3 regions of the Agarivorans aestuarii genome follow, and region 3 is predicted to be linked to each of the others. Evidence: predicted binding sites of a transcription regulator. Region 3 holds the regulator's gene; each other region holds the start of a gene.
What was found. Region 3 encodes sigma-54, which starts transcription at its own class of promoters, with help from an activator protein. Its sites were predicted from a motif close to GTTGGCACGNNNNTNGNNT; they were not measured.
Positions count from the first base shown of each region.

Region 1: K5609_RS16965 (PEP-CTERM sorting domain-containing protein) is a predicted target of sigma-54. The motif match lies at 6,811-6,829, and genes of this name have one in related genera.
Region 2: K5609_RS18455 (THxN family PEP-CTERM protein) is a predicted target of sigma-54. The motif match lies at 2,433-2,451, and genes of this name have one in related genera.

Region 1 covers NZ_AP023033.1:3,633,730-3,644,408, reverse strand. The annotation lists gene K5609_RS16985 (TIM-barrel domain-containing protein) at 1-2,512, shown strand, start outside; gene K5609_RS16980 (AI-2E family transporter) at 2,779-3,852, shown strand; gene K5609_RS16975 (HlyD family secretion protein) at 3,909-5,003, shown strand; gene K5609_RS16970 (DUF2955 domain-containing protein) at 4,993-6,027, shown strand; gene K5609_RS16965 (PEP-CTERM sorting domain-containing protein) at 6,072-6,773, opposite strand; gene K5609_RS16960 (LysR family transcriptional regulator) at 6,936-7,829, opposite strand; gene K5609_RS16955 (alkyl/aryl-sulfatase) at 7,949-9,970, shown strand; gene prfC (peptide chain release factor 3) at 10,432-10,679, shown strand, end outside.
Region 2 covers NZ_AP023033.1:3,983,560-3,994,238, forward strand. The annotation lists gene prsT (XrtA/PEP-CTERM system TPR-repeat protein PrsT) at 1-337, shown strand, start outside; gene K5609_RS18450 (PEP-CTERM/exosortase system-associated acyltransferase) at 359-1,315, opposite strand; gene K5609_RS18455 (THxN family PEP-CTERM protein) at 1,472-2,386, opposite strand; gene K5609_RS18460 (THxN family PEP-CTERM protein) at 2,786-3,700, opposite strand; gene K5609_RS18465 (ThiF family adenylyltransferase) at 3,857-4,723, opposite strand; gene K5609_RS18470 (S1 family peptidase) at 4,848-5,600, shown strand; gene K5609_RS18475 (single-stranded DNA-binding protein) at 5,677-6,291, opposite strand; gene K5609_RS18480 (MFS transporter) at 6,344-7,708, opposite strand; gene uvrA (excinuclease ABC subunit UvrA) at 7,880-10,679, shown strand, end outside.
Region 3 covers NZ_AP023033.1:750,642-761,320, forward strand. The annotation lists gene mgtE (magnesium transporter) at 1-543, opposite strand, end outside; gene K5609_RS03505 (HPr family phosphocarrier protein) at 613-882, opposite strand; gene rapZ (RNase adapter RapZ) at 869-1,726, opposite strand; gene ptsN (PTS IIA-like nitrogen regulatory protein PtsN) at 1,753-2,196, opposite strand; gene hpf (ribosome hibernation promoting factor) at 2,205-2,492, opposite strand; gene K5609_RS03525 (RNA polymerase factor sigma-54) at 2,517-4,016, opposite strand; gene lptB (LPS export ABC transporter ATP-binding protein) at 4,070-4,795, opposite strand; gene lptA (lipopolysaccharide transport periplasmic protein LptA) at 4,795-5,274, opposite strand; gene lptC (LPS export ABC transporter periplasmic protein LptC) at 5,300-5,857, opposite strand; gene kdsC (3-deoxy-manno-octulosonate-8-phosphatase KdsC) at 5,854-6,405, opposite strand; gene K5609_RS03550 (KpsF/GutQ family sugar-phosphate isomerase) at 6,405-7,370, opposite strand; gene K5609_RS03555 (calcium/sodium antiporter) at 7,410-8,378, opposite strand; gene K5609_RS03560 (ATP-binding cassette domain-containing protein) at 8,526-9,326, shown strand; gene mlaE (lipid asymmetry maintenance ABC transporter permease subunit MlaE) at 9,323-10,099, shown strand; gene mlaD (outer membrane lipid asymmetry maintenance protein MlaD) at 10,114-10,581, shown strand; gene K5609_RS03575 (MlaC/ttg2D family ABC transporter substrate-binding protein) at 10,583-10,679, shown strand, end outside.

The DNA of each region.
Region 1 (10,679 bases), 1.8 Mb from region 3:
ACGTAGTGAGCGACTTAGTATAGCGCTTAGCGAAAACGGCCTTAGTTTTAGCAATGCCGAAGGCGAGCTACTGCGTTTAGGGGAAACAGCTTTCACCCGACAAAGCGATGATAAGGCAGCAAGCCAGCACTTTATTAGTCAAGGCGAGCAGGCTTTTTATGGCCTTGGCCAATATCCTGATGGGATCTTTAATTACCAAGATCAACGCCGCGAGATTTGCCAATCTAATAAAGGTATAGCAGCCCCTTTGCTACTATCTACCAAAGGTTATGCGGTGTTATGGAACCAACTTGCTTTTACCCAGTTTACTAGCCAAGGAGAGGGCTTTAGTTTTAGCTCTGCGGCTGGAGAGTGCATAGAGTTTTACGTTATTTATGGCCCCGAGTTTGATCAAATTATTCAACATTATCGAAAGCTTACTGGGGCTGCGCCGCTGTTTGGCCGTTGGGCTTATGGTTACTGGCAAAGCAAAGAGCGTTACGTAAATGCCGCCGAGCTAGTTGCCACTGCTAAAACTTACCGCGATAAAAAAATTCCCATCGATAACATCGTACAAGATTGGAAATACTGGGGAGATATGGGCTGGAGCGCAATGCAGTTCGACGCGCAAGTGTTTGGTGATGCTGCCACAACTATTGCTCAACTTCATGATATGCACTTCAAACTTATGGTGTCGATTTGGCCAATTGTTGGCAAGGGCAGCCCAGTGTTTAAGGCCTTGTTAGAAAATGGCTATTTATTCGAAACTGAACATTGGGCCGATGGTCATATTTACGATGCTTATAGCCAAGGCGCTCGTGATATTTACTGGCAACACGTTAAAGCTGGATTAATGGATCTGGGAGTAGATGCGCTGTGGATGGATGGCACCGAGCCTGAGTTTATCTCAACCCAGAACCCTAAAGATGGGGTGGACTTTTGTTATCAACAACGTGATACCGAGCTGGGTTCTTGGAAGCAGGTGCTTAACGGATATTCATTGATGACTACCCGTGGTGTGTATGAGGCGCAGCGACAGCAGATTGCGCAAGGCGGTGAAGATAAGCGAGTATTCACTCTCAGTCGTTCTAGTTATTTAGGGCAGCAGCGTTATGCCGCGGCCTGTTGGTCGGGAGACATTAGTTCCACTTGGCAAGTATTGCGTCAGCAAATTCCAGCAGGTTTAAACTTGTGTGCCGCGGGTTTACCTTATTGGACTACCGACATTGGTGGATTTTTTACCAGTGGTTTTGGTGCGAACTTTCCCGAAGGTGTAGACGATGATGCCTACAAAGAGCTTTATGTTCGCTGGTTCCAATATGGGGCTTTTTGTCCGCTATTTCGCTCTCACGGCGCCAATACCCCGCGCGAAATCTATCAGTTTGGAGAGCCGGGAGATTGGGCCTTTGACGCCTTGTTAAAGTTCAACAAATTACGTTATCGCCTATTGCCTTATATCTATTCACAAGCTTGGAATATTACAGAGCATGGCGGCACCATGATGCGTTTGCTGGCCTTTGATTTTAGGCAACAAACACAGCTGCATAACATTAGTGACCAGTTTATGTTTGGCGACAGCTTGATGGTGTGCCCAGTTACCCAAGCTATGTTCCATCAACAAAGTTTGCAGCAACAGTTGATTGCTCCAGAGCATTTGCACACGGCGGAAGGCTTGCAAGGCATTAGCGAGCAACACTTTTCTGATGATCAATTCAGACAGCTGGTAGCTACGCAAGTGGTTGAAAGCATCGATGGCAACTGGGCAGGTGGCCCGCCAGCGGGTTTGCCATTAAGTGGTTATAGCGTACGTTGGCAAGGGCTGCTCGCCGCGCCGGTCGATGGCGAGTACAACTGGCTGATTCATGCTAACGATGGGGTGCGTTTTTATCTTGATGGCGAACTGCTTATCGACAGCTGGCAGCCGCAGGCGCAGCTTAATCACAAAGCTAGTTGCCAGCTGCGGGCAAATCAGCAATATGATTTGGTGGTGGAATATGCCCATTGGCAGGGCTCATCTAAGTGCAGTTTAAGTTGGGCACACTCAGGTATTAAGCATCAAAAATTGCAGCTATTTACCCCAGAGCGAGAGGTGGTTCTGCCAGCAGGCGTCGCCTGGTATAACTATTGGAATAAGCACTGTTATCAAGGCGGGCAAACCCTTGCCATGAGCACGCCTATCGACATTATGCCTTTATTGGTAAAAGCCGGAGCCATTATTCCACATGGCCCTGAGGTGCAGTATCACGATGAATTACCGAGCGACCCGCTTACTATTGAAGTATACGCGGGTGAGGATGGCCACTTTTGCTTGTATGAAGATGAGGGGGACAGTTATCGCTATGAGCAAGGGGCCTATAGCGAAATTGTGTTTGAATGGGATAACAGTAAACGCTGTTTACATATTGCCAAACGCCGCGGCAGTTTTGCTGGTATGTTGCAGCAACGTACCTTTAATGTTCACTTAATTAGCGCTTTTGATATTCAGCGACAAACTCTAGTTTATGTGGGAGAGGAGCAAAGCTTGCAGTTTTAAATAAAGGAAATACGAGTGTCTGCTTATCTTTGCTGATGCTGCTCGGAGGATTCGGATAAGCAAACAAAACATCAACACCAAAGGTCAATAGGCACTAGTTTAGTGGCAAAACTGTGCAACAAGCAGGCGCTTAAATTAGCAAAATTATCTATAGATTGTTTTTAATAAACTAAACAATTACTTGGCTTATTCTCTATACTATTTAGCATCACTGAAGTGGCAGGGTAGCAACTTCAGTTCATTTTAATAACCTAGAGAACATGGATATGTTGAATCAAAAAACCTTTGAGCGCGGTGCAATGGAAGCCGCCATAAAAATAGGTTTACTATTTTTGTTAGCCGCATGGTGTATCGACATTGTGCGGCCCTTTATTACCCCGGTTATTTGGGCGATGATCTTGGCTGTAGCGCTTAACCCTCTGTATTTAAAACTCAAAAATGTGGTGGGTAAAGGTGGCGTAGCAGCCACCATTATTGTGCTGGTGTTTTTAGCCATAATTTTGGTACCTGGAGTTAAGGTCACTACCGCAGCAATCGACAGTTTAGCTGCTGTAGGTAAGCAAGTTCAGCAGGGCACCTTTGAAATTCCTCCTCCTTCAAATTCAATCAAATCTTGGCCGCTAATTGGTGAAAAAGTGCATGCGCAGTGGTCCTTGGCGGCTAGCGATATGCAGCGTTACTTGGGCTCGTACGCGGCTCAAGTTGGTAACGTTGCTGGAAAAGTCATTGGCTTTGCGGGTGGATTAATTGGCGGCTTGTTGATGTTTTGCTTCTCGGTAATTATTGCTGGGGTATTTATGGCTAACGGTGAAAAAGTGGTACTCGGCGTTCAAGCTCTGGCGCACGCTTTAGCTGGTAATCACGGTGGCTACCTTACCAACTTAGCCAGCAATACCATTCAAAGTGTGGCAAAAGGCGTGCTTGGTGTTGCGGTTATTCAAGCTACTTTACTATCAATCGGCTTTTTTGCCGTAGGCGTACCGGGGGCGGCTGTATGGTCGGTATTGGTACTGATTTTAGCCATTGCCCAATTACCGCCTTTTTTAGTGGTATTGCCGGTAGTTATTTATGTCTTTAACCACGAGTCTACGGTGGTGGCAGGGATTTTTGCTGTATGGAGCATACTAGCGGGCTTTAGTGAAAATGTGCTCAAACCTTTATTGCTTGGGCGCGGCGTAGATGTGCCAATGCTGGTGATTTTGTTAGGTTCTTTAGGGGGAATGTTAATGTCTGGCTTTGTGGGGTTGTTCTTAGGAGCAGTAGTTCTAGCAGTTAGTTACCGCTTGTTAGTAGCATGGTTAGAGCTAAATTCTCAAGAGCAGGCAGATGCTAACGAATAAGTAGCAAAACAAAAATTAGCCTTAAGTAAAATAAACACGGAAGTAAGAGAAACACGATGTCTGAACATAATGAAGCCTCAGAAGCTGCGCCAAGCAACCCTTTACGTAAAAGTTCGTTGTTGGTATTTGCCCTGTGTGTTTTGGTTTTTATCATTTATGTCGTGGGCGATAGAGTGACGCCCAATACCGACAATGCTCGAGTATTTGGTTTTGTGGTGCCGATTGCCGCCTCGGTATCGGGCAAGCTGGTTGAAGTGAATGTTACGAACAACCAGTTAGTTGAAAAAGGCCAACCTTTGGCCAAGGTAGCCGAAGAAGAATACGTACTGGCGGTCACGCAAGCCGAAGCTGCATTAGAGTTAGCCGGGCAAGAAATTGGCGCAGGAACTGCGGGTGTTTCTGCCGCGCAAGCTCGTCTGTTAGAGGCTTCCACCTCTTATCAAGCGATTCTTACCGACGCCAATCGTTTGTTTGCCGTAGAAGACCAAAATGTAGTGCCGCAGCAAAACATTGATAGAGCGCGCAGCGATGTGGCCAAAGCTAAGGCTTCAGTAGCTAAGGCCACTGCAGAGTTGGAGCAAGCTAAACAAAACCTTGGGGTAAGTGGCGAAGATAACCCAAAACTGCAATCGGCTTTAGCCAAGTTGGGCAAAGCCCGTTTAGATTTATCTAAAACCGTAATTGTTGCGCCTTCTGAGGGAGGTGTGACTAACTTACAACTTGAAGCCGGTTATTATGCTAATAAAGGCCAACCGCTGATGACTTTTGTCACCACCAAAGAGGTGTGGATTGAGGCCTACATGCGCGAAAACAATATTGCCAATATTCAAGCCGGTGATCCGGTAGAAATTGCCCTTGATATTGCCCCGGGCAAAATCTATCAGGGTGAAGTGGTATCGATTGGTTTTGCGGTGAACTACGGGCAATCAAATAATTTAGGTGCTCTTCCTAGTATTCCCAAAACTGCTGGTTGGCTGCGCGATCCACAGCGTTTTCCGGTTATTATCAAGTTCTCTGACGACTCGGCCCAAGGGTTACGCCGAATCGGCGCTCAAGCTGATGTTACCGTATACACCGAAGGCACCTTCATAATGAAAGCCTTGGCTAAGCTGGCCTTAAGGGTGAAGAGCTGGTTCTCCTATGTCTACTAAGGCTTTAACTTCGGCGCATGCTAATTCTCTAAAAGCGCATATGTTGCGCTTTAGTGTAGTTAGTGCCTTGGTACTAGTACTAGCAGTGAGCTTAGAGTGGAGTATGTCTTTTGTTACTGCCATTTTTACCGCTCAGTTGTTATTGCCAGGCAAGCCACCACTAAATTTAGCGCTGGTTAAAACGCTAGCTTTGGCGGTATTGAGCTGCTTTTTAGTGGGGCTTGGGGTGGTGCTTATTGCCCAGCCCTATCCCATGTTGCTGTTTATTATTCTGGCTTGGTGTTTGTTTTTTGTCTTTTACCGCGCCAGTACCGGCTTAAATGAATTGGTGGTGCTATTTCTGTTGGTGGCACTGATTGCCTTACCGATGTTAGCCAGTACTAGCAGGGCGGCAGCCTCTGGCTTCGTGGTCGACTTTATGCTGGCCTTTGTATTGGCCTTGCTGGTCGTGGCCTTTGTGCATTGGCTGGTTCCGGTTAATGACGATTTTCACCAAGCCGCCGAAAAGCCGCAGGCGCAGTGCTTAAATCATCAAGATGCCACTCGCCAAGCCATGGTGAGCACCATTGTTATATTGCCGCTTATTATTTACTTTTTTGCTTTCGATAAACTCAGTGATTTGCTGGTGGTTATTTTTGTGGCAATTTTGGCGCAAAACCCCGAGTTAACTAAAGGCGCAAAAGCCAGTATAGGAATTATTTTCACCAACATTGTAGGTGGGTTAATTGCTGTTCTGGTATTTAATTTATTAGTTGCTGCACCGCAGTTTAGTTTTATGGCGCTGCTAATCACCCTTAGTTTTATGCTGATCGCTCAAGCTATTTACCTGCACCCTAAAGGCGCGATAGTAGCAGCGGGTTTATCGGCCTATATCATCATATTAGGCAGCACTATTGGCAGTGATGGTGGTTTGGCTAGCGCTAAGTTTTACGCTCGGATCTTTCAGTTAAGCTTGGTGGGCTTATATGTGGTGGGCAGTTTTTACTTAGTGCATAAGTTGGCTTGGCTTAAGCCGAATGAATGAGGTTTAACTAAAAACGCCGCTTAGAGTAAGCGGCGTTTTTGGTTTTATTTAAAGCGTCTTGCTACTAAGCCAAAACAGGCGAGGGCAAATAGGGCGATGCTGCCAGGCTCAGGAACCGAGAAGCGAATGTTATCGATAGCGCCAGAACCGTTTAGATGAATACGCATTGAGGCTACTTCGGCCACCTCGAAGTTCAAACGATCCCAAGTATTGTCACCGCCGGTATGCGGAGTGTAGAAATCAGTTGGGAAAATTTCGTTGTTTTGTGCATCAAACAAGTGAATGGCATTTTGTGGTGTATAGCCATTTTCTGCTAATTCGATATCGAAGAAGTCGATGCTTTCTAAATACACTGCGCTAGAGAAGTTAATGGTGAAGTAACCGGCTGGGCGACGTCCTTCATCATCAGGGTTATTACAGATAAGGCCATCACAAGAACTTGGATTCTCATGGATGATCAACACATTACCTGGGTTAGAAACACCAAGGTTTGGCTGATTAATGTTACTAAAGGGTGATTCAAGGTCGGGGTCTTGCGTATTAATCAAGCTGGTATCAAAGGCGACGGCTAGGTTGTTTTGGCCCACGCGTACGTTGGTAGCATCAATGCTAACGCCATGGCTTAGCTGGTATTGGCCATTAACAATTTCACCGTTGCTCAGCTCATCAAAAGTGATAATGCTGGCGTGGCTTGCAAAAGAGGCCAGTAAGCCTACAACGGTAAACAGTACATCTTTGAGTTTCAAAACAATCTTCCTTGGTATAAATGGTTCGACCAGTTACAGGCAATTACTGTACCAAACTCGCAACTCTATAGCTAGCTTGACCTTTTTTATTGATCTAATTGATATTAAATGCTGTTTGTAAAGAAAGCTGACGAGGAAACAATTAAAGAATGAACTACTCGCTTATTGGAAGCACTGTTTTAACTTTTCCCTTAGCCATTGGTTAGCGGGGCTACTTTTTTCTCGGTTATGAACCATTAAGCGGTAGGTGATTGGAATGGCTGTAAAAGGGGAAGAAAGGATCTGTAGACCTAGGCTCATGGCAAATTGTTCGGCGAGTGCTTTAGAGACCACGGCAAGGCAATCAGAGTTGGCTACCATAGACATTTGGACCATCATTGAGTCACATTCTGCGGCCACTTTGCGCTCTGCTAGAAGTTCTTCGGTAAAGTAATCTGCAAGATAGGTATCTTCCCGTCTTAGTTTTAGTGTGATGTGTTTTTCTTGGTAATAGTTGTCGACGCTTATTGAGCCCTTAATGCGGGGGTGTTTTTTACGCGCAATAACGCAGATTTGGTCACTAAACAGTGTTTCCGAAAAGAAAGATGCTGCGGAATGGTGGGCGAATTCAATCACCAGATCGGCTTGTTGTTGGTTTAAAAGGCTAAGCTGCTGCTCGATGTTATAAAGGGTGGGGTGCAACTCAATTTCTATGTTACCTAGAGTGTCGTCTTGCTCTAATTTGGGCAGCAGGGTTAGCATTAAAGGCTCTGGTGCATGTACCACAAACTTGCGGTAAGTTTGTGTATTAAATGCTTCTAGGCTTTCCAATGCATTGTGAATCTGACTGAGTGCGGGTTCAATTTTCCTCGCTAACTCGCGCGCGTGATGAGTGGGCGCTATACCCCTGCCGTCTCGAGTAAACAGTTTAACTCCGAGTTGCTCTTGAAGCCTCTTTAGAATGCCACTCACGCCGGGCTGGGTTAGATGCATGGCCTCCGCTGCAACAGTAATTGAGCGATGGCGATATACCGCTATAAACACTTTTAGTAGATTTAGGTCGATTGATTTGTTCATAGCCTAGCCATTTAAACATCACAAAACGAAATGTATTAAATAAATACTCATCTATGTATTGGTATGTGTCAATCAATTAAATTTAGGGCATATAAAGACAATAGATAGAGAAATAGCTCATGAATATTCGTTTTGTACCTTCTACCTTAACCTTGGCTTTAATGGTTTCCTTTGGTGTATCTGCAGATTATGCCAGCTTAGAAAACTACCAAGGTAAACCTGCCTCAGAGCATACTAAACAGGCTAATGCTGAGCTTGCTAAGCAATTACCGTGGGCAGACAACAGCGCATTTATACGTACCCAGCGGGGTCTTATTGCAGAATTTGGCAGCCATCAAGCGGGTGAACTGAAGCAACGTTTTAGCTATATGCAGAGCATGAGCCCTGAGCAATTGCCAGAAACGGTCAATCCCTCTATTTGGCGTCAAGGTATGCTTAACTATGCCGCTGGTGGTTTGTATCAGGTGACCGATGGTGTATATCAGATCCGTGGGGCCGATCTCTCTAATATGACCATTTATCGCACCGATAACGGCTATGTTATTCACGACCCATTGTTGTCGCGTGAAGCAGCGGCTGCATCCTGGGAATTTGCCAAACTACATCTACCTACAATAAATGGTACTCATACCATTACTGGGATGATTTACTCACATATGCATGCTGATCATTTTGGCGGCTCACGTGGTATTTTGGATTCAGGGGATATGCTTGAAAATGCCCCCATTTACGCACCTAAAGACTTCATCAAAGAACTTGCCGACGAAAATGTAATTGCTGGAACAGCAATGGGGCGTCGAGCCAATTATCAATACGGTACTACCTTAGATAACAATACCAAGGGCATTGTAGATAACGCCCTTGGCCTAGGGGTTTCTCGTGGCGAGGTGACCTTAGTGGCACCTACTCATGAAATTCAATCTCGTGAAAAAGAGTTAGTAATTGATGGCCTTTCTTTCCTTGCCATTAATATGCCTGGAGCAGAAGCGCCTGCAGAAATGGTGCTTTATGTTCCTAAGTACCGCTCATTGAACACCGCTGAATTAACCTATGACGGCATGCATAATATCTACACCTTCCGCGGTGCAAAAGTACGCGACTCGCTGGTTTGGACTAAGTATCTGACCGAATTGAAGTTGCGCTTTGTTGATAGTGGTTTAGTGGATAACATTCATGCGGCCCACTCTGCACCTGTTTGGAATGAAGCCAATACCGAGCAAAATGAAATCTCTGAGTACATGACCTTACAAAGAGATAATTATGGCTTTATTCACAACCAGTCAATGCGTTTAGCTAATCACGGTGTCACCATTCATGATGTTGGCCGTGAAATCGAGAAAATTGTACCGCAAGTACAAAAAGATACTTGGCATACCAATGGCTACCATGGCTCTTATAGCCACAATGCACGAGCCGTTGTGAACCTATATTTGGGTTACCATGACCTGAATCCTGTAAATACTAATCCACTGAAAACTAAAGATAAGTCTTGTGTATATGTGGAAGCTGCAGGAGCTGATGTTTTGTACCATGCAGGTAAGGGGCATTTTGAAAAGGGGAATTATCAACAAGCGGCTCAGTTGTTCAACGATTTGGTACAGTGTGACCCAAACAATATAGATTACCGTTTTGCCCTAGCAGACAGTTTTGAGCAGCAAGGTTATCAATCAGAAACCATGGCTTGGCGTAACTCTTATTTGCAAGGCGCTGTTGAACTGCGCACCGGGGCAATCCAGCCATCAATTAAACTTGCATCTGCCGACGTAATTGCCAATACGCCAACCGGAATGTTCCTCGATTTTGTCGCGGTGAAACTGAATGCTGAAAAAGCGGAGCAAGCTAACTTAAACTTTAGTTTTAGCGTATCGCATCCTGAATTGCATGAGCACTATTACGGTGAGGTGTCTAATGCCAATATGGCTAACATTCAGGTCGACAGTTTGCCTAAAACCGATGTGGCTTTATCCATTAGCAAAAACGACCTCACGCAAGTGGTGCTGGGTAAAACAAGCTTGGAACAGTTGTTAAAAGAGGGCGGCGCTAGCTTACAAGGTGATGCTAAACAGATAGAAACTTTAGTTAGCTGCTTGGATGAGTTTGACGGGCTGTTTGAAATCCTCCCTATGCCAAGCGGTAAATAAGCTTTACCAGCAAGCCCTCAAACTAAATTGAGGGCCATTACCTTAGTTAGGTAATGGCTATCGTGTGAAAACTGTACTCGCTCTCTCAAGCAAATGAAATAGTCTTATGGGAGGGCGATTTTTGGGCCTTAGAGAATGTGAGCCTAGTTACACAGGAAGGGATGAGCAAAAGGTTTAATGGGAGTTTTCAGCTATGAAGCTGACAACAAGATCAAGTATCGGTGATTTAGTTTAGAAAAACTCGGTTAGTTTAGACACCAACAAAGTACTAACAATAACAAGCTACCGTCCTTTTCCCATCGAATACTACATAGAATCTATAAGCGCTGATTGTTTATCAAAGCTAGATCGGTGAAAATACCCGCCAATTACGATTAACTAAACGCTGGGTGATTGTGCTGTTTCGGCCAAATTGCCGCTTTGCTGCATCCTCGCGTTATCAAATTAGAAGAATTGATTCGATGTCTAACGCTTCACTCTTGCAAGATATTGCTAGCCGAAGAACCTTTGCAATTATCTCTCACCCGGATGCGGGTAAAACCACCATTACTGAAAAAGTATTGTTATTCGGAAACGCGATTCAAAAAGCCGGCACGGTAAAAGGCCGCGGCAATGCGACTCATGCTAAATCTGACTGGATGGAGATGGAGAAAGAACGTGGCATCTCGGTAACCACATCGGTGATGCAGTTCCCGTTCAACGATTGTAT
Region 2 (10,679 bases), 1.5 Mb from region 3:
TGCCTGGAACAACCTCGCCTGGGTTTACCACGACTTAAATGAGTTTGAAGTAGCCTTAACCTATGCGAATAAAGCCCATGAGTTAAAACCGGATATACCTCAGGTAAAAGACACTTACGGCTATATGTTACTTAAATCTGGGAAAATAGTAGAAGCAACTAAAGCGCTTGAGGATAGTTACAAACAAGATGCAAGCAATGAGGTAGGTTTACACTTAGTAGAAGCACTCATTGCAAACAAACAAAGCAAGGAAGCTAAACAGCTACTCAGTGAAATAAAAAACCTTGAACCAGAGTTAGCCAATAAAAAAGCTGAACTAGAAGCTCAGCTAAATTAATCTATATAGCCTAATAAAACCTTATAGGGGCAAGTATAAGCCCTTAGATTCACACCACTTATGGCTCTCTCGTAACGATATGTTCGGAGAGTCATTTTTGTAGAAGTCCGGTGAGTACATCTTTTTAATGTATTCATCGTTATCATCATTATTTCTCGCTGCCAAGCACCCCTTCTCCACTTCCTTGTCAATGTTATTCATTAAGGTTTGAAAGCCGACAGGTAAGGTACGAGTAAGCATTCCGGCACTAATATAGTAGGGAGCCCGTAAGCCATGGTAATCAATGGCCGGACCAAGTTGCTCAAACTTAATACCAAGAAAGCTCATACTTCTAGCTAAGCGAGGTTCCATCATCACAAATGCATGATGAGTTCCAGCTCTTACCGCTAAAGACGCAATAGACAAATACAAACCAATTGCTAAAAACGGAAAGCAACGAAGTTCTTCTTCAGAGTATGTTTGTTCATTGATCGCACCAGAGGCAGCGCCATCAAAGTTATCGGCTTTACGACGCCGGAACTGTGGACGAACCGCTAAACGCGATATTTCACATATTTCAGTTCGTTCAAATTGTGAAGGATGATATTTAGCACCTTCAATGGCATTTGAACAAAATTTCTCGATGGGCAATAGCTCATCTTTAGTAGAGGGAGAGACTATTCGCACACAGCCTGCGTAATTGGTACTAGGTTTGTGCTCAATTAAACAAAAGCGTGAGTATTCATCAAACTCATCTTGCTCCATGCCATTTTCACGGACTGGCTCAAAATTGAGTTCTTCACAATATACGTCATGACGAATTCTAAACGCTTCTTCAACGGTATCGGTTTTATATGCCACCACCGGTCGAAGATACTCTGCAAAATGTTGAGCAATTAGCTTAGCTTCTCGCTTAACCAAAAGCGAAATGCCCCCTCTTACAACTGCCCCGATGTATGGAACACTTGCTAAGGTTTTCACGGTTTTGTTTCGGATCATAAAGCGCTCTCAAAGCTTCAAACTTTCCAAATATTACATTTAGATTTTAGAAACAATTTAGAATTATAAAAGGTAGGCTGCAGAAAAAACAAAGCGCAGAACTAGGCTGCGCTTTGGATGTAAAATGCTAAAACTTAGCGACTTTGCAATTAAGCATTAAGCACGACGGCGAACAGCTGCCAAACCTAATAGACCTAACCCAAAGATAGCTAATGTTCCTGGCTCTGATACTTGTGCAGCAGAGATAGCAAAACCAGCTTTCAATTCGTTAGTTTTATCTTCTTCTGTAAGGAAACCAATACAAGTTGCGTTTGGTCCACAATCAATATCACCTAATACTTCTAAGCCTTGTAGACGAGTAGTTAAGGTGTATACATAGTCATCGTAACCAGGAATTGGCAGTACGAAGCTGTTTTGTAGGTAAATATCATTGCCTACTTCAGTGTAGGAAACGTCTGGACCTAACACGATAGTGAACAGATCAGCACACCCTTCTTCATTAATACCTTGGGCACCTACTTCTTCAGCCGGTGCATATTTACAAATATTGTCAGCTGGAGTGTTAAATGTTTCTTCAAAAATAACTCCGAACTGAAGCACTGGTGCTGGAGCTAATGGGAACACAACTGGTGCTGTAGGCGCAAGGAACAAACCATCAAACAAGGTAGCAGCAACTAGAGTATCGCCGGTTACACCCCAGTTTTCGTGCACAAGGCCAGTACCTTCTGAAAAGGCCAATGCGCCAACACCATCTACAACACTAGTTGTAACAGAGCCTGCTTTAGCATCTTCAATATTTAAAGCACTTTTCTTTTCATCGGGATTTTCAGCTTTGTATGGGTTGCCCCAAGCAAGAGACTTAGGAAGCTCGCCACCGAATAAAGGATCGAAATCATCTAAAGTTTCACCCGAAGCATCAATGCCCGTTGGGTCAATCGAGTTAGGGTCTGAAGTCCACTGATCAAAACCAGCATCGTTTAAGTAATCCCAATCAGTGATAAGATCAGCGTTAGCAGAGATACTTGCAAAACCTAAGCTAGCCGCCAAGCATGTAAGTTTTAGTTTATTCATGTCACCCATCCATTTGGTCAGTACGATTCGAAACACAGTTTAAACATAGCAAGCTAGGTGCCAACTTTAAAAAGTATTAAAAAGCAACAGCTTAAAAAACAATCAACTCATGTGTGTAAATAGAATGTAAAAATATCCGACACCAAAAACGACAAAATCAACCAAACTAAATGATCCTTAGTATTTACTCTCTAACGGCTATTCTGTAAATAACTAGGTCCCTTAAAATGAGCCTATCCATATACACACTAGCCAATAGTAATAAATATCGCTGGAGCTAAGACATTATTAGTAGAAAGGTTTATTCAAGAGTTGATCTTTAAGAAAAGTTTTTAGAAAGAGGGGGGGGGAATAATTACTGCTGCTTGCATGCAGCAGTAATTAAGGTAGCTAAGTAGATTACGAACGGCGACGAACCGAAGCCAAACCTAACAAGCCTAGGCCGAAGATGGCCAACGTAGCCGGCTCTGTTACTTCAGCAGCAGAAATAGCAAAGGCAGCTTTTAATTCGTTCTTCTGGTTTTCTTCTGTTAAGAAACCAATACATGTAGCGTTTGGACCACAGTCTAGGTTATCTAATAGAGTCAAACCCTGCAAACGTGTAGTTAAGGTATACACATAATCATCGAAACCCGGAATAGGTAATATGAAACTATTTTGAAGATAGATATCATCGCCTACTTCAGTATAAGTAACATCGGGGCCTAACACGATAGTGAACAAGTCAGAACAACCTTCTTGGTTAATGCCTGGATCACCAACTAATTGAGTAGGTTCGTACTTACAAACATTGTTAGCTGGAGTGTTAAATGTTTCTTCAAAAATAACACCGAACTGAAGTACAGGCGCTGGAGCTAATGGAAATGCAACAGGCGCTGTAGGCGCGAGGAATAAACCATCAAACAAAGTAGCAGCAACTAGTGTATCACCGGTTACACCCCAGTTTTCGTGAGTAAGGCCAGTACCTTCAGCAAAGGCCAATGCGCCAACACCATCTACAACACTAGTAGTAACCGTGCCTGATTTTGAATCTTCAATGGTCAGAGCACTTTTCTTACGATCTGGATTTACAGCAGCATACGGGCTACCCCAAGCAAGAGACTTAGGAAGCTCACCACCAAAAAGTGGGTCAAAATCATCAAGGGTTTCACCAGTTGCATCAATCCCCGTTGGGTCAATCGAGCCAGCATCAGAAGTCCACTGATCAAAACCAGCTTCGTTTAAGTAATCCCATTCAGTGATTAGTACAGCGTTAGCAGAAATACTTGCAAACCCTAGGCTTGCGGCCAAGCAAGTAAGTTTCAATTTGTTCATGTCACCCATCCAATTTGGTAATAGCGTTTAGATATAAAGAATCACTACAAAGCAAAATTAGGGCCAAGATAAAAAAACATACAAAAACAACAACTTACCGATCAACCTTAAGAGTAGCAGTTATGAGATGTAAAACTTACTGACATAAAAATGCGCTTAAGAGTCTTCTTTCAAGACGATTTTTTTAGCAATTTTAAACACCATACGCTGCAAAGGGTTGCGATTGCCCATTGGCCGCCAAGTTTTCTTAAAACGATTTCGGTATGCGTCGAAGTGCAATCCATAAGGCGCAGTAATTAGCGGTCCACGATTAAGTAGAATCTTGAGTACATAGGTTCCAGCTATTCCGCCACACATCTTCACCGCCATAGGCATCGACGGCCCCTTTTTAGCATGAAAGTCAGCTCGACTCGGATCAACTAAGTAGGGGCGCTGCAACATAGCAGGCGATAAACCAATTAAAAACTTTATATATTGCTCATTCTCACTAGTGGCATCTTCAAATCGAAAATACTCTTCGTAACTCATGCTACTCGGCATAAAACACAAAAATGCACAGCCCATCCCCAAAGGTGCAGCGGTTACTAAAGGGATCTTTTTTTCTAAACATTTTTGAAATACCAGCTTTCGCGCAGACAAGGCAAAAAAGTCTAAGCTATCCACGTAAACATCTACGCCTTCAAGAAATTCATCAACATTGTGCTCAAAAATGCCTTCGGGGAAAGACTTCACTTCAGCTTCTGGGTTTATGTCTAAGCAAATGTTTTCCATCACCTTAACTTTATCTTGGCCAACCGTAGACATAAACGCACCAGCTTGACGATTAAAGTTATGTACCTCATATTCATCAAAATCAGAGATGTGAAACTTGCCAACTCCCAAGCGAGCTAAAGTAACAATGTGCTCACTACCAACTCCGCCAGCGCCCGCCATGGCAACTCGCTTGCCACGTAATATCAGCTGCTCAGCTTCCGTTACCCAACCGATATTTCTAGAAAAAGCATCTTCGTAATTAAAACTCATAAATAATTGGCCTTATAAGATTAACGACATCCTGTCGCGTGCATATAACCACGAACAACATAGCAACTTGCTCTAATGCATAGTAAAAATTAAGATTAAAGAGTCATTCAAGGAAGAATATAGTATGAAACTCGCCCTCATCGTAATCCTCGTCTCTTTTTCTTCACTGTTTAGTGTAGAAGCTTCAGGCGCTCTTGCTGATACTATAGAAAAAATCAAACCTTCTGTCGTAGGAATTGGCACTTACAATAAACTTAGCTCCCCCAGAGCTAACCTGCGGGGTACTGGATTTGTAGTGGGTTCCCACCTCATTGCCACCAATGCGCATGTCATCCCTAAAAGCTTAAATCAGCAACAAAATGAAAAACTAGTAGTATTTGTTGGCCAAGGTCGTTCGCCAGAATTACGCATAGCAAGCCTCGTCGCCATTATAGAAGAGCACGATTTAGCTATATTAAGAGTTGATGGCAAGCCCCTAAGACCTTTAACACTTTCAAGCCAAAAAGTACGCGAAGGAGAACTGTATGCCTTCACTGGCTTCCCCATCGGTGCGGTATTAGGTTTATATCCGGTCACCCATCGCGGCATTATTTCGAGCATTACTCCAGTGGCAATACCTGCTAGATCTGCCAGCGAGTTAAACCTTGCTCAATTAAAGCGCCTCAAATCGCCTTATAACATTTATCAATTGGATGCCACAGCCTACCCTGGTAATAGTGGCAGCCCTTTATACCATCCAGAAACCGGCGAAGTTATCGCAATCATCAACAAAGTATTTGTGAAAACAACCAAAGAAGCAGTACTGGCTGACCCCAGCGCCATAAGTTACGCAATCCCCGTCATTCACTTAAAGCAGCTGCTAAAAAGCGTCAAGTAGCCTTACTAAATATTCAGGTACAAAAAAGCCCTTAAAATAAGGGCTTAAATTTTGTCTCATCAGCTTAGAGCGGCTGCTAGAACGGGATGTCGTCGTCGAAATCCATTGGTGGCTCGTTAAACTGCTGCGTTGCCTGCTGAGGCGCTTGTTGCGGCGCTGGTGCTGGTTTAGCTTGCTGCTGATAACCACCTTGCTGAGGAGCTGGCTGTTGCGGAGCTTGTTGCTGGAAACCACCTTGCTGAGCAGGTGCCGCTTGAGGAGCTGCCTGCTGCTGACCGCCCCAATTGCCTTGTTGCTGAGGTGCGCCACCGCCCATGTTTTGGCCCTGACCACCGCCTTGACGGCCACCTAACATTTGCATTACACCATTAAAGCCTTGTACAACCACTTCAGTAGAGTAGCGGTCTTGACCACCTTGGTCTTGCCATTTACGGGTTTGTAGTTGACCTTCAATATAAACTTGTGAGCCTTTCTTTAAGTATTCACCAGCCACTTCAGCTAACTTGCCAAACAACACAACACGGTGCCATTCGGTACGCTCTTTCTGTTCACCACTTTGCTTGTCTCTCCAGCTTTCTGAAGTTGCAATGGTAATATTGGCGACGGCCCCTCCGTTTGGCATAAAACGAACTTCAGGATCTTGTCCTAAGTTACCAACCAAAATTACTTTATTAATGCCCCGAGTGGCCATGTATATCGCTCCTATATTCTATCTGTTGTGGCGAGGAAGACCCGCTATCATACTAGGCTGAACGCACCAAATCCAATGCTCTAGCCAATTCAAATTCTTTTGTTTTAACTTTAAGGTAAGCAGTATTGTCACTTGCTATAACAACTGCTTCTACAACCCCAGGTAAAACCTGCAGTTTTTCTAAAATGCTGGCAGGTTGATCGGATGATGATATCGTTAATGAATAACTTTTTATGCCACTTTGCGCACGCAATCCTAAACTGACAACAATCCAAATAATCAGCAATGCAATAGCAAACAAGCTTACTAAACTAGCGCCGCCCAACGTATATAAGGCTCCAGCACTAGAGCCTCCGATAAACGCCCCTAAAAACTGACTGGTAGAAAACACCCCTAACGCCGCACCTTTGTTACCCGGTGGGCATAAATTGGAGATTAGTGCCGGCAAACTGGCTTCTAAGTAATTAAAGCCAACAAAAAATATGGCCAATATAGTAACTAAAGCCCAAACAGAGGTGCCATTTATCAGCAATAAGGCATTAGCAATCAATAACAAACTAATAGCAAAAATAAAGTAGCCGCGCTGCTGGTTACGTTTGGCCGCAATAATCAGCATTGGCACCATCAATACAAAGGAGATAAGCACTGCAGGCAAATACACCTGCCAATGATTTGCTGCACTTAAATCCGCCTCAAGCAAGCGAAATGGCATTACGACAAACAATGCGGTGAGCACTAGGTGCAGGGTGAAAACTCCCCAATCTAAACGCAGCAACTGGGGGTGTTTAAGCAAAGTAAGCATCTTATTCGAGTTAGTGCTCACTTCACCACTAGGCGCTTTAAAATCGGAGTTTGGCACAGCAAACTGAACAACCAGCATAGCCAACACTGCCAACCCCGCTATTAACCAAAATAATCCAGATAAACCTAAATAAGCTGAAAGAAGCGGCCCTAAAACCAGCGATGCGGCGAATGACAAGCCAATGCTCACGCCAATAAATGCCATTACTTTTGCTCGCTGAGTTTCCCGACTTAGATCAGCCGCCAAAGCCATCACCGTGCTGGCTATTGCTCCCATTCCCTGCAGAGCTCTACCTAGGGCAATGCCATAAATGGAATCTGCCATTGCCGCAACCACAGAACCAAGTGCAAAAATGCTCAAGCCTAAAAATATAATCGGCTTGCGACCAACCCTATCGGATAACCACCCCATGGGGATTTGAAACATCGCCTGAGTTAAGCCATAAGCGCCTATCGCAAAGCCAACCCACAAAGGCGAAAAGCCCACAAGCTCTTGGCCATAAACGGCTAATACTGGCATTAACATAAACAAACCGGCCATGCGCAAGGCAAATAACAAAGCCAATGAATAGGCTGCGCGCTTCTCTGTAGGGTTTAATCGTTCGTCTAGGTCCATAACCATCAAAAATACGTCATTAAAGAACCGGCAATGCTATCACAAGCAGTAAGCCGCAAACCAGCGCAAGATGGTCAGCAAGTAATAAGTTACAGCTCGGCTTTTCAACGACGCATTTCAATAAATTATGTGTAATACTGGGCGATTTAGTGCAGCAGTGAACAGCTAACAATGGACAGTATTGATATTCGGGGTGCCCGCACCCACAACCTTAAAAACATTTCACTGACCCTGCCTCGCGATAAGCTAATTGTTATCACCGGCTTATCGGGCTCAGGGAAATCGTCGCTCGCATTCGATACTCTTTACGCAGAAGGTCAGCGACGCTATGTTGAGTCTCTTTCTGCCTATGCGCGCCAGTTTCTATCATTAATGGAAAAGCCCGATGTAGACCACATCGAAGGCCTATCGCCAGCCATTTCTATTGAGCAAAAATCAACCTCGCACAATCCACGCTCTACCGTGGGAACCATCACTGAGATTTACGACTATTTGCGTTTGCTCTATGCCCGTGTTGGTGAGCCCCGCTGCCCGCATCACAACGAACCACTGGCTGCGCAAACCATTAGCCAAATGGTGGACAAAGTATTTGAAGAGCCAGAAAACAGCAAACTAATGCTATTGGCTCCAATAGTGCGAGATCGCAAAGGTGAGCATGTAAAAACTCTGGAGAACCTAGCGGCGCAAGGCTTTATTCGTGCTCGTATTGATGGGGAAGTGTGTGACTTAAGCGATCCTCCAGAATTAGAGCTGCACAAAAAACACAATATTGAAGTAGTGATTGACCGCTTTAAAGTTCGCGCCAGTGACGACTTAGCCCAACGCTTAGCGGAGTCATTTGAAACAGCCTTAGAACTAGCCGAAGGCACTGCCATTTTAGTTGATATGGACAGCGGCGACACTCGCCAATTATTCTCAGCTAACTTTGCCTGCCCGGTATGTGGCTACAGCATGACCGAGCTAGAGCCAAGAATTTTCTCCTTCAACAACCCTGCAGGTGCTTGCCAAACCTGTGATGGTTTAGGTGTGGATCAATTCTTCGACGATAAGAAGGTGATTGTAAACCCTGAGCTTAGTTTATCAGGCGGTGCCATCCGCGGTTGGGACAAACGCAACTTCTACTATTACCAAATGCTCAAGTCATTAGCGGCGCATTTCGAGTTTAACTTAGATATGGCCTTTCAAGACCTTAGCGACAAACACCAAAAAGTAATTTTGCATGGCTCGGGCCGCTCCAGCATTGAATTTAAGTACATGAACGATCGCGGTGACGTTACAGTACGCAAACACCCTTTTGAAGGGATTATCCCCAATATGCGCCGCCGATATAAAGAAACCGAATCAAACGCGGTTCGCGAAGAGTTGGCAAAATTCATTAGCAACCAAGAATGTCCAGGCTGTGGCGGCAGCCGGTTGCGCGAAGAAGCTAGAAACGTATTTATAGGCACCACAAATCTGCCAGAAGTAAGTTGTAAGTCCATTGGCGAAGCCATGGAGTTCTTCGACTCTCTAAGCCTTAAAGGACAGCGTGCTCAAATCGCCGACAAAATTCTTAAAGAAATTTGTGAGCGTTTAAACTTTTTGATCAATGTTGGTTTAGATTACCTTTCCTTAGACCGCAGTGCCGACACATTGTCTGGCGGCGAAGCGCAGCGAATAAGACTCGCCAGCCAAATTGGCGCAGGTCTAGTCGGTGTTATGTATGTGCTCGACGAACCGTCTATCGGCTTACACCAACGCGATAACGAACGCTTACTCGCGACCCTAAATCACCTGCGAGATTTAGGCAACACAGTTATTGTGGTTGAACATGATGAAGATGCTATTCGGGCAGCCGACTACATTGTAGATATAGGCCCTGGGGCAGGTGTACATGGTGGTGAAATCGTTGCTCAAGGTACTTACCAACAAGTAATTGATACACCAGACTCCCTCACCGGACAATACCTATCAGGCAAGAAAGCCATTGAAGTACCCAATGAGCGCCACCCAACGGGCAAGGATTGGTTAAAAGTACTTGGAGCTAGCGGTAACAATCTAAAAAATGTCGACTTAGCAATTCCTCTGGGCTTATTGACTTGTATTACTGGTGTATCGGGTAGCGGAAAATCTACTCTCATTAATGACACACTCTACAAAATTGCTCAAAAAGCGCTTAATGGTGCAGCTGGCGAAGATATCGCTGCTCACAAAGCGGTAGAAGGTCTCGAACACCTAGATAAAGTGGTAGATATCGACCAAAGCCCAATTGGCCGCACTCCACGCTCTAACCCTGCTACATACACTGGGATCTTCACCCCTATTCGCGAATTATTTGCCGCTACTCAAGAGGCTCGTTCGCGTGGATATAAGCCAGGGCGCTTCAGCTTTAACGTGAAAGGTGGCCGCTGTGAAGCCTGCCAGGGTGATGGCGTTATCAAGGTTGAAATGCACTTTTTGCCGGATGTGTATGTGCCTTGTGATGTTTGTAAAAGCAAACGTTACAACCGAGAAACCCTAGAGATAAAATACAAAGGCAAGAGTATTCATCAGATTTTGGAAATGACGGTAGAGGAAGCTCGCCCCTTCTTCGATGCAGTACCAGCCATTGCCAGAAAATTGCAAACCTTGATTGATGTTGGCCTCACCTACATCAAACTCGGTCAGTCGGCTACTACCTTATCGGGCGGCGAAGCTCAACGAGTTAAGCTCGCTCGCGAACTTAGCAAGCGCGATACTGGCCAAACCCTTTATATTCTTGATGAACCAACCACAGGCCTTCACTTTCACGATATTGAGTTGCTGTTAGAAGTTATTCATCGCTTACGTGACCATGGTAATACTATTGTTGTAATTGAACACAACCTAGATGTCGTTAAAACCGCAGATTGGATTGTCGATCTGGGGCCAGAAGGGGGCAAAGGTGGCGGAGAAATTCTCGTTGCTGGCACGCCGGAACACATTGTCAAAGAACAGCGATCTCATACCGCTA
Region 3 (10,679 bases):
ATCGACGACATACAGAGCATCGGTAGCTTCGGGGAGTTCACCACGCAAGCGTAAATAGCGTAATACCACATCTATGCTTACATCAGCGCGTAAAGTAATGGTATCAGTATTCATGATACTGCCGGCAGTGTCTTCTGGGTAAGCCAGAGCGGCTTCTACCCGATGCCGGTCTTGGCCATCCATTTGCTCAAGTACTTCTTGGTAAACACTGTCGGGCAGGCTTCGCAGTACGTAAGCGATGTCGTCGGTGTCCATGCCTTCTGTTGCTGCCGCCAAGGTTTCTGGTGCCATTAACTGAAGTACTCCCTCCATCACATCTTCATTGAGCTCTTCGAGGATTTCACCTTGCTGTTCTGGATCGGTAAGTTGCCAAAGTACTTTACGCCCTGCTGGTGGACTGGATTCAAGCAATAGCGCCACGTCACAGGGAGGCATTTGATGAAGCATGCGCCTAACATGCACGAACATTCCACTCTCTAGAGCTTGATTTAGCTCCTGTAAGCGTTTGTGCTGATTAGGGTTTAACTCCATCTCTTCTGGCATAAGCGATCCCTATTATTTTGTTGGCATGTACCGCTCGCTAATTGTAGCTCGGCTTTGTTGCGTATTGATTTATTCTTCGTTGAAGTTGGCTTCCACCAAAGCTTGTACCGCATCTAATGCAGCCTCTGCGTCGGCTCCTTCCGACTCAATGGTTAAGGTGCTCCCTTGAGCGCTGGCTAATACTAGCAGGCCCATCACGCTGGCCGCAGAAGCGGTTTTCTCGCCATCAATGATGGTGAGTTCAGCGTCAAACTGTTGCGCCAGTTCAACTAACTTTGTAGCCGGGCGAGCGTGCAAGCCTAGCTTGTTCTTTACAATAACTTGTCTAGTGAGCTTCAAGGCGATGCTCCAAGGTGCGATGGCGTCGCTGAACCTTACGTTGAGAGCTAAAATGGCTAGCCAGTTGCTCAGCGACATACACCGAACGATGCTGCCCGCCAGTACAGCCAATGGCAATGGTTAAGTAGGCGCGGTTATTGGCTTCCAAATGGGGCAACCAAGATTCTAATAGTTGACTGATTTGCTCGACATATTGATTAACTAAAGGCTGCGCAGACAAATACTCTTGCACTGCTTTGTCTAAGCCAGTAAGTGGGCGCAATTCCTCTTGCCAATGGGGGTTAGGCAAAAAACGCGCATCAAACATGTAGTCGGCATCGTTAGGCACGCCATTCTTAAAGCCAAAAGACTCAAAGACCAAAATCAACTGTTGTTGCTGATCGCCGGTAACCCGCGAGCGAATCAAGCCACTTAGCTCGTGCACCGATAAACGTGAGGTATCGATGCGTAAATCTGCATTTCTAGAAATAGGCGCTAATAGCTCGGTCTCTGATTCTATAGCTTCAGCTAAGGATAAGTCGCTTCGACTAAGTGGGTGAACTCGGCGTGTTTCACTGTAACGGCGGATCAGCGCTTCGTCTTTTGCATCCAAAAAGATGCTCAGTAAGTTCACATCGGGACTGGCATCTCGAATGAGCTGCCCAACTGGAGAAAGTTCATCAGGGAGGTTACGAATATCGATACTAATAGCAACTTTGCTATAGGTCTTTGTTAAGTTATCGATGAGCGATTGCCATAGTACTACTGGCAAATTATCGACGCAGTAGTAGCCAAGATCTTCTAATACTCTTAAGGCGACGGTTTTTCCTGAACCCGAGCGCCCACTAACGATGATCAGTTCCATGATAATCCCTAAGGCTGATTAGAGTATTAGGCTACCATGATGTCGTACAATTCGTCATCACTTTGTGCGCAACGAAGTTGTTTACATACCTGCTTATCGTTAAGTTTTTCAGCTACTTGAGCAAGAGTATTAAGATGCTGCTTACATTGATCTTCGGGAACCAGTAGCGCAAAAACCAAATCTACTGGTTTATTATCAATAGCATCGAAAGAAATGGGTGGATCGCAGCGTAAGAAAACCGCAGTGGCTTGATGTTGGTTATCGATACGACCGTGAGGAATAGCGATGCCTTGGCCAATACCAGTACTGCCCATTTTTTCTCGACTTAACAAGCTTTCGAAAATGCATTGGGTGGTGGTATCAAGCTGTTTAGCAGCCAATTCGCTGACTATTTCTAGGGCGCGCTTTTTTGAAGAGCATTGAACTGCACTGAGAGTGCAGTTCAAGCTAAGTACTTTATTTAGTTGCATTGGGGTGATTAACGTTTGTTGAGTTTTTCTTTATGTTTGATGACTTGGCGGTCAAGCTTGTCAATCAGACTGTCGATGGCGGCATACATGTCAGAATGCTCAGAGGTTGCAAATAATTCGCCGCCGTTAAGGTGCAATGTTGCTTCAGCAATTTGGTTCAGTTTTTCTACGTTTAAAATGACGTGAACATTGTTAATCTGATCGAATCGTCGGGTGAGTTTGGCAAACTTGGTGTGGACATATTCTTTCAAAGACTCAGTTATTTCTACGTGGTGTCCAGTAAGGTTAATTTGCATAGATATCTTCCCCTTTTATTGGCCTTAGATAAGGCTCTTACGTTGGTTAGAAGGTGGAATTGCTAAAGACTCACGATATTTAGCAATCGTACGTCTTGCCACCTTGATCCCCTGATCTGCCAAAATATCAGCAATTTTGCTATCGCTAAGTGGTTTACTGGTATTTTCGGCAGCTACCAGTTTCTTAATTAATGCACGAATGGCTGTTGATGAGCATTCACCACCACCATCGGTAGCCACATGGCTAGAAAAGAAATATTTAAGCTCGAAGATGCCGCGAGGTGTATGCATGAATTTTTGGGTGGTTACCCGAGAAATGGTCGATTCATGCATTTCTACGGCTTCGGCAACATCGTTCAATACCATTGGTTTCATGGCTTCTTCGCCATATTCAAAAAATGCTTGTTGGTGGTGAACAATGCAGTTGGATACTTTTAGTAGGGTTTCGTTACGGCTTTCAATACTTTTAATAAACCACTTGGCTTCTTGTAAATGGCTACGGATAAACTGGGTATCGGTGGCATTAGAGGTTTTACTTAATGAAGCATAGTGAGAGTTTACCCGTAGTTTAGGCATTGCATCTGGGTTGAGTTCAACTACCCAACGGCCTTGTCGCTTGACTACCGATACATCGGGAATCACATATTGTGCTTGATTAGGCTCTACTGCATTGCCTGGGCGCGGCTCTAAGGTATGAATCAAGCGCATAACTTCGCGCAATTGATCTTCTTTAAGCTTGGTTTTACGGGCCAGTAAGCGAAAGTCACGATTGGCCAAAACATCAATGTGGTTTGATACTACATCTTTGGCTTCAACTAACCATGGGGTATCTTCGGCAAAGCGACTTAGTTGAATTAGTAGGCATTCTTGCAGGGAGCGGGCGGCAATGCCAACAGGGTCAAAGTGCTGAATGCGTTTTAGTACCGCTTCTACTTCATCTAGCTCTACGTCTAAGTCGTTATTGGCGCTTGAACGTAGGCCTTCGAGTAGTTGCTCACAATCTTGAGTGAGGTAACCTGATGCGTCGACAGCATCAATGATGGCTAAGGCAATGGCTTGGTCCACTTCACTAAATGGCGTGAGTTGCATTTGCCACAATAAGTGGTCTTGTAGTGAGTCGACAGTTTCGCCTTGAAACACCATGTCGTTGTCATCGCTCACCGCGCCGCTAGAAGAGCTAGCTGGGGCTGAACTGGCGCTGTAGATATCATCCCAAGTGGAATCAACCGGTAGGTCATCGGAGACGGTTTCTTGGTTAATGGCATCGCCAGCTTCAATTTGACTATTGTCTATATCCGCTGTGGATTCAGCTTCGGTAGATTTCTCATTGGCTGATTTCGCGTCAGTTGCGTCACCATCACTCGCGTGAGACTCATCCGCCTCAAGTAGAGGGTTACTTTCCAGAGCCTCTTGAATCTCTTGCTGCAAATCCAGCGTTGAAAGCTGGAGTAAGCGAATGGCCTGTTGTAACTGGGGGGTCATGGTTAACTGCTGACCAAGACGCAACTGCAAAGATGCTTTCATTAACTACCGCTGTTCCTTCTTCTTATTGTCTTTTTGAAAACTTACTACTTTAACTATAGCTTGAATTGCTCACCGAGATAAACTCGTTTCACATGCTCGTTTTCAAGAATTTCTTTTGGTTTTCCTGAGGCTATCAATTCGCCTTGGCTAACGATATAGGCATGCTCACAAACATCGAGAGTTTCTCTAACATTGTGGTCGGTAATGAGTACACCTAGACCGCGATCACGTAGGTGTTCAATGATCTTTTTAATATCGATAACAGAAATAGGATCTACCCCAGCGAAGGGTTCGTCAAGCAAAATAAACTTAGGCGCAGCCGCGAGCGCACGGGCAATCTCGACTCTTCGACGTTCACCGCCCGACAAGCTCATGCCGAGATTTTTACGAATATGACCAATATGAAACTCTTCTAATAGGTCATCTAGTGCACCTATCTGCTGCTCTTTATCTAAGTCTTTACGGGTTTCTAACACCGCAAGGATGTTCTTCTCAACCGATAAACGGCGGAAAATAGAGGCTTCCTGTGGAAGGTAGCCAATGCCTTTACGTGCGCGAGTGTGCATCGCTGTGCTAGATATATCATCATCGTCGATGAGAATTCGACCCTGGTCGCGTGGCACTAAACCCACCACCATATAGAAAGTGGTGGTTTTACCGGCACCATTTGGCCCCAGTAAACCGACAATTTTGCCTGTTTCTACATTTAAACTTACGTTTTTGACTACCTTGCGACCTTTGTAGGCCTTAGCTAAGTTTTCAGCAATTAGGGTACTCATTATTGCTGGTCTTCCTTGGGCGTAAGCTCTTCAAGCTGCTGAGGCTGGAAAATGGTGGTTACACGGCTATTTTCGTCACCTTGTGCCACCATTTCTTGTTTATTGATGCTGTATTTGATCATGTTACCTTTTACCAAGCTCTCTTCTTGTTTGAGTTGGGCATTGGTAGTGAGTGTTAGCGTTTGGGTTTTTAAGTCGTAACGCACTTCGTTAGCCTCTGCTTCGATTGGTTTGCCACTATCAAGTAACTGATAAAAAGTAGCAGGCTCGCCTTTGGCGATCATCACTTCACTACCTTTTTCTTCACTGCCAATAACACTCAGTTCTTCGGCATGCATTTTTATCGAACCTTGAGTAACCACTACATTATTATAAAAAGTTACTCGGTTTTCTTTGATGTTGACCTGTTGACGGTCAGCATCAACAATAATTTGTTTATTGAAGTCGTCTTCTAGTGCTTGTGAACCCCAAGAAAGCATAAACAAGCTAGCGGCAAGGGCTAACTTACTCTTGTGGATTGTGGTAAACCGCTTCGATATCATCTAATAAAGTCACTATTTCGTTGGCTAAATCACCGTCCATGCCAACCCCATACAGTTCGTATGAAGGGCCATATACGGTAACAGGTTGATCGCTGCTCATGGTTTCTGTTTGCAGATCGATCTCCAATCTTTCGGTTATTAAGTCGCGAACATACTCGCCTCGACTCAAATTTTTAATTACTACATTGTCATTTAAAATGACGTTTTGCTGCTGCTGTACTGTAGCGTGATCGGCCACAATTTGCCATACAGGTTGGCTAGGATCTGGGTACACTAGGATCTTGGGTTGAGCAAAAGTAGTGTGCTTAAGTTGTTCAAAAAACTCCATTTCCTCAGCGTAGATACGATAGCGTGGGCTACCGTTCTCGCCAAAGCTTACGCTGTAGAGTTTTTCTGCAACAAAGTTTGGTTTGCTCGCTTCACGCTTGGCACTTAACTGCTCTGTTTCTGAGGGGCTGAGTTGCCACAGCACCAAGGCCAGCACAAATAGGCTAGCAAAAAACCAAGTGGGGCGATTCATACGCTCATACCTTGAGCATTATCCAACTCGCCTTTGGCTTGTAATAGTAAATCACAAAGCTCTCGCACCGCGCCAAAGCCGCCGCGGGTTTGGGTAATAAAGTGGGCGCTTTGTTTACACAATGGATGGGCGTCTTGTACTGCCACACCTAAACCACAGGCGCGCATCACTGGAGTGTCTACCACGTCATCGCCAATATAGGCGACTTCTTCAGGGCGTAATGACAGTTGCTCCAGCATTTGTTGGTAGGCCACCAGTTTGTCTTGTTGACCTTGATAAATGCGAGTAATGCCTAAAGCCTGCATACGATGCTGCACAATATTAGATTGGCGGCCGGTAATAATGGCGACTTCGATACCAATATTAAGCAGTGCTTTAATGCCAAAGCCGTCGTGAGTATGAAAAGCTTTTAGTTCTTCGCCGTCGTTACCCATGTAAATGCGGCCATCGGAGAACACGCCATCTACATCGCACACTAACAGTTTAATCTTCGACGCTGCATCAAAGTTGCTTTGGCTTACTTCGCCATAAGGTGTGTTAATGCTCACTAATAAACTCCAGCTTGCAACAAGGTATGCATATTAAACGCACCGACTACAGTGTTGTCCTTGAGCACAAACAAGCCATTGATTGATTTAGCCTTCATCAGTTTTAAGGCATCGAAAGCTAGCCAAGTATCTTCTATCACCTTGGGGTTTTCGGTCATCACTTGGCCTATTGGGGTGTCGTGAATGTCGATGCGTTGATCAAGAATACGGCGTAAATCTCCATCGGTAAAAATACCGGCTAGTTGTTGCTCGGCGTTAAGTACGCCCACCATGCCTAAGCCTTTGGCGGTAATTTCAAATAAGGCTTCGCGAATAGTTTGTTCGACTGTTACCAGTGGGATTTGTTCCCCAGTTAACATTAAGTCACTCACACTCAATAGCAGTTTTTTACCTAAAGTACCGCCAGGGTGAGATAGAGCAAAGTCATCGGCGGTAAAACCGCGAGCTTCTAACAGGGCTACTGCTAGGGCATCACCCATAACTAATGTGGCGGTAGAACTTGCCGTTGGCGCTAAACCTAGGGGGCAAGCTTCACGAGGAACCGAGATGCACAAATGGTAGTTAGCCAGCTTGGCCATTGACGAGCTCGGATTGCTGGTCATGGCTATAGAGCGCACACCAATACGATTAAATACTGGGTAAAGCGATAAGATTTCTTCAGATTCACCCGAATTAGATAAGGCTAATACAATGTCGTCGGCGGCAATCATGCCTAAGTCGCCATGACATGCTTCGCCAGGGTGAACAAAAAAGGCCGGGGTGCCAGTAGAAGCTAAAGTAGCAGCAATTTTATTGGCGATATGACCCGATTTACCCATGCCAGTGAGAATTACCTTACCTTTACAGGCCAAAATCATTTCGCAAGCGGCGGTAAAGTCTTGGTTGATATACTGGTGAAGGTTATCAATACCCAAGCTTTCAATCTCTAATACACGCTTAGCAACAGCGACGTAATCAAATGACACTCACTTCCCCTTGATTTACAAATTAGTAACAACAGCGACTTATGCTAAGAATAATAGCATTTGGTAGCCTATGAAGCCGCTTAACAATAAGCCACCTTCCCAGCGGGTGATTTTACGGCTTTTACCAAAGCCCATGGCCATGATAAATAACAGCACGGTGACTCCCATCATTACATAAAAGTCACGTCCGGCTGCGTTGGCATCAATCGGCCCCGGTGACAACATGGCTGGTACCGCCAATACGGCGAGAATATTGAAAAGGTTGGAGCCAATAATATTACCCAGCACCAAGTCGTCTTCTTTTTTAATCACACCAGCAATACACGCTGCCAACTCAGGCAAGCTGGTGCCAATAGCAATAATGGTTAAGCCAATCACCAAATCACTCATGCCAAAGTAGCGAGCGATTTCTGAGGCCGAGCCCACCAACAAATCGGCGCTAAGCGGCAGCACGATAATCCCCACCACTAGCCACAATAAGGCTTTGCTGGTTGGCACATCGTTAGGTACTTCCGATTCTGCTTCCTCAACCATTGGATCAACTTTATTGCTGCTGCGTTGACGTAGCGAATTGATAATTAAGTAGGCCATCATTGCTACAAATAAGCTGAGCAATATTACGCCTTCAAGGTAACCGAGTTGTTTATCGTGAAGTACCCAACCAGCAACTGCTGTTGCCCCGAGTACCATTGGTAACTCTCTAAATAAAGTAGAAGACGAAACCATTAAGGGCTTAAGTAGGGCAGTTAAACCCAACACCAAGGTAATATTGGTGATATTGGAACCAATCACGTTTCCTACCGCGGTATTCATTTTGCCTTCTAAAGACGCTGTGGCCGACACCATGATCTCTGGCGCCGAGGAGCCTAAAGCCACAATGGTTAAGCCAATAATCATTGGCGATAAACCAAAATTGTTGGCAATGGCCGCTGCGCCAAAAACAAAACGGTCGGCACTCCATACCAACAATGCTAAGCCTACAACCAACAATAAAAATTCAACTAGCATGTAAGTCCTTAAGTTTAAAAATATCCACGATGCAAAAAAATCGAAGCATTGTCGGCATTTTCCCAGTAAAAGGGAAGAGTTTAGCCTTGAGTGTAAGCAATTATCTCAATAATATGTCTGCCTTGGCCAATCAAGATTGCTCACGGAGTGGCAGATAGTTTGATTGAAGTAAAACAACTGGCGTTTCAGCGTGGCGATAAAGTCATCTTTGAAGGCTTAGACCTGCATATTCCCACTGGTAAAATCACTGCCATTATGGGGCCTAGTGGTATTGGTAAAACAACCTTACTCAAATTAATTGGCGGTCAGTTAAAACCAACTGGCGGCGAAGTGCTTATCGATCAGCAAAATGTTCACCTGCTTAGTCGTAGCGAATTGTTTAAACTGCGTAAGCGAATTGGCATGCTGTTCCAAAGCGGCGCTTTGTTTAGCGACCTTAACGTGTTTGAGAATGTTGCCTTCCCGCTTCGCGAGCATACTCAATTGCCAGAACCAGTATTACGTAACTTAGTGCTAATGAAGCTACAAGCGGTAGGGCTACGCGGCACTGCTCAACTGATGCCGGGTGATTTGTCGGGCGGCATGGCACGCCGAGTAGCGCTGGCACGAGCGATTGCCTTAGAGCCAGAGATCATTCTTTATGATGAGCCTTTTGTTGGCCAAGACCCAATCTCTATGGGCGTGCTGATTAAGCTTATTCAGGGTTTGAACCAAAGCCTGCAGCTTACCTCAGTAATTGTTTCCCACGATGTGAATGAAGTATTGAGCATTGCTGACTATGTGTTTGTGATTGATGGTCACAGCGTACTAGCGCAAGGAACGGTGGCGGAGATTGCTAATAATCCTAACCCACGCTTGGCTCAATTCCTTGAAGGGCAGGCCGATGGCCCAGCCGCATTTCATTATCCTGCTGAAGACTACGCGCAAGCATTAAAGGCGAGTTTATGATTGACGCTATTGCAGCTTTAGGCCGCAACACCTTATTACGTGTAGGGGCTCTGGGACGAGCTAGTTTAATGCTTTGGCATGCTTTATTAACTTTTCCCAGCAAGCAGCTACTTAAAGACACCATTCGCCAGATTTATGTGGTGGGCGTGCAGTCACTGCCTATTATTGCGGTTTCGGGCTTGTTTATTGGCATGGTGTTAGCGCTGCAGGGCTACCATATACTGGTAGATTTTGGTGCAGAGACCAGCCTTGGTCCCATGGTGGCTTTGTCACTATTGCGAGAACTTGGCCCGGTAGTTACCGCATTGTTGTTTGCCGGCAGAGCTGGCTCAGCGTTAACAGCTGAAATAGGTTTGATGAAAACCACCGAACAGCTCTCGAGTATGGAAATGATGGCCGTTGATCCACTTAAACGGGTGATTGCTCCACGTTTATGGGCTGGCTTTATCGCCATGCCGCTGCTTACTTTAATGTTCAACCTAGTAGGTATATGGGGCGGATTTCTGGTTGGTGTTGAGTGGCTGGGAGTTGATAACGGTAGCTTCTGGTCAATTACCGCAGCTTCAATAGAATTTGGTCAAGACATTGGCAATGGCATTATTAAAAGCGCGGTGTTTGCTATAACAGTAGTTTGGGTGGCGTTATTTAATGGCTACGATGCGATGCCGAGCGCTCAGGGAATTAGCCAAGCGACTACACGCAGCGTAGTGCACGCCTCTTTGTTGGTTTTAGCCTTGGATTTTGTACTAACCGCCTTGATGTTTGGCAGCTAGGTTTAGGGAATAACATGAAAGTAAATAAATTAGAATTGTCGGTTGGTTTGTTTGTATTGCTAGGCATTGCAGCCTTACTGATTTTGTCACTTAAAATAGCTGATAGCCAATTAGGTAAAAACACCGATACCTACACCTTGTATGCTAAGTTCGACAATATCGGCGGGCTAAAAGCACGCTCGCCAGTGAAAGTTGGCGGTGTGGTTGTTGGTCGTGTAGAGAAGATTCACCTTGATACTGAGGATTACATGCCAAAAGTCACCTTAAGCATGTATCGTCAATATGGTTTTTACCCCGAGACCAGTTCATTATCCATTCTTACAGCCGGCTTGTTAGGTGAGCAATATATTGGTCTGACACCGGGTTTTGTATTGGATGATATTGAAGACTTGAATGACGGTGATGTGATCGAAGACACCAAATCGGCGTTAGTACTTGAAGAACTAATTGGGCAATTCCTGTTTTCTATAACGGAGAAATAGCATGTTTATAAGACGCTTGATGTTGGCAGTAACACTGCTGTTTAGTGTTAATGCTTTAGCTGAACAAGTAAACGAAAACCCCTATCGTTTGATGAGCT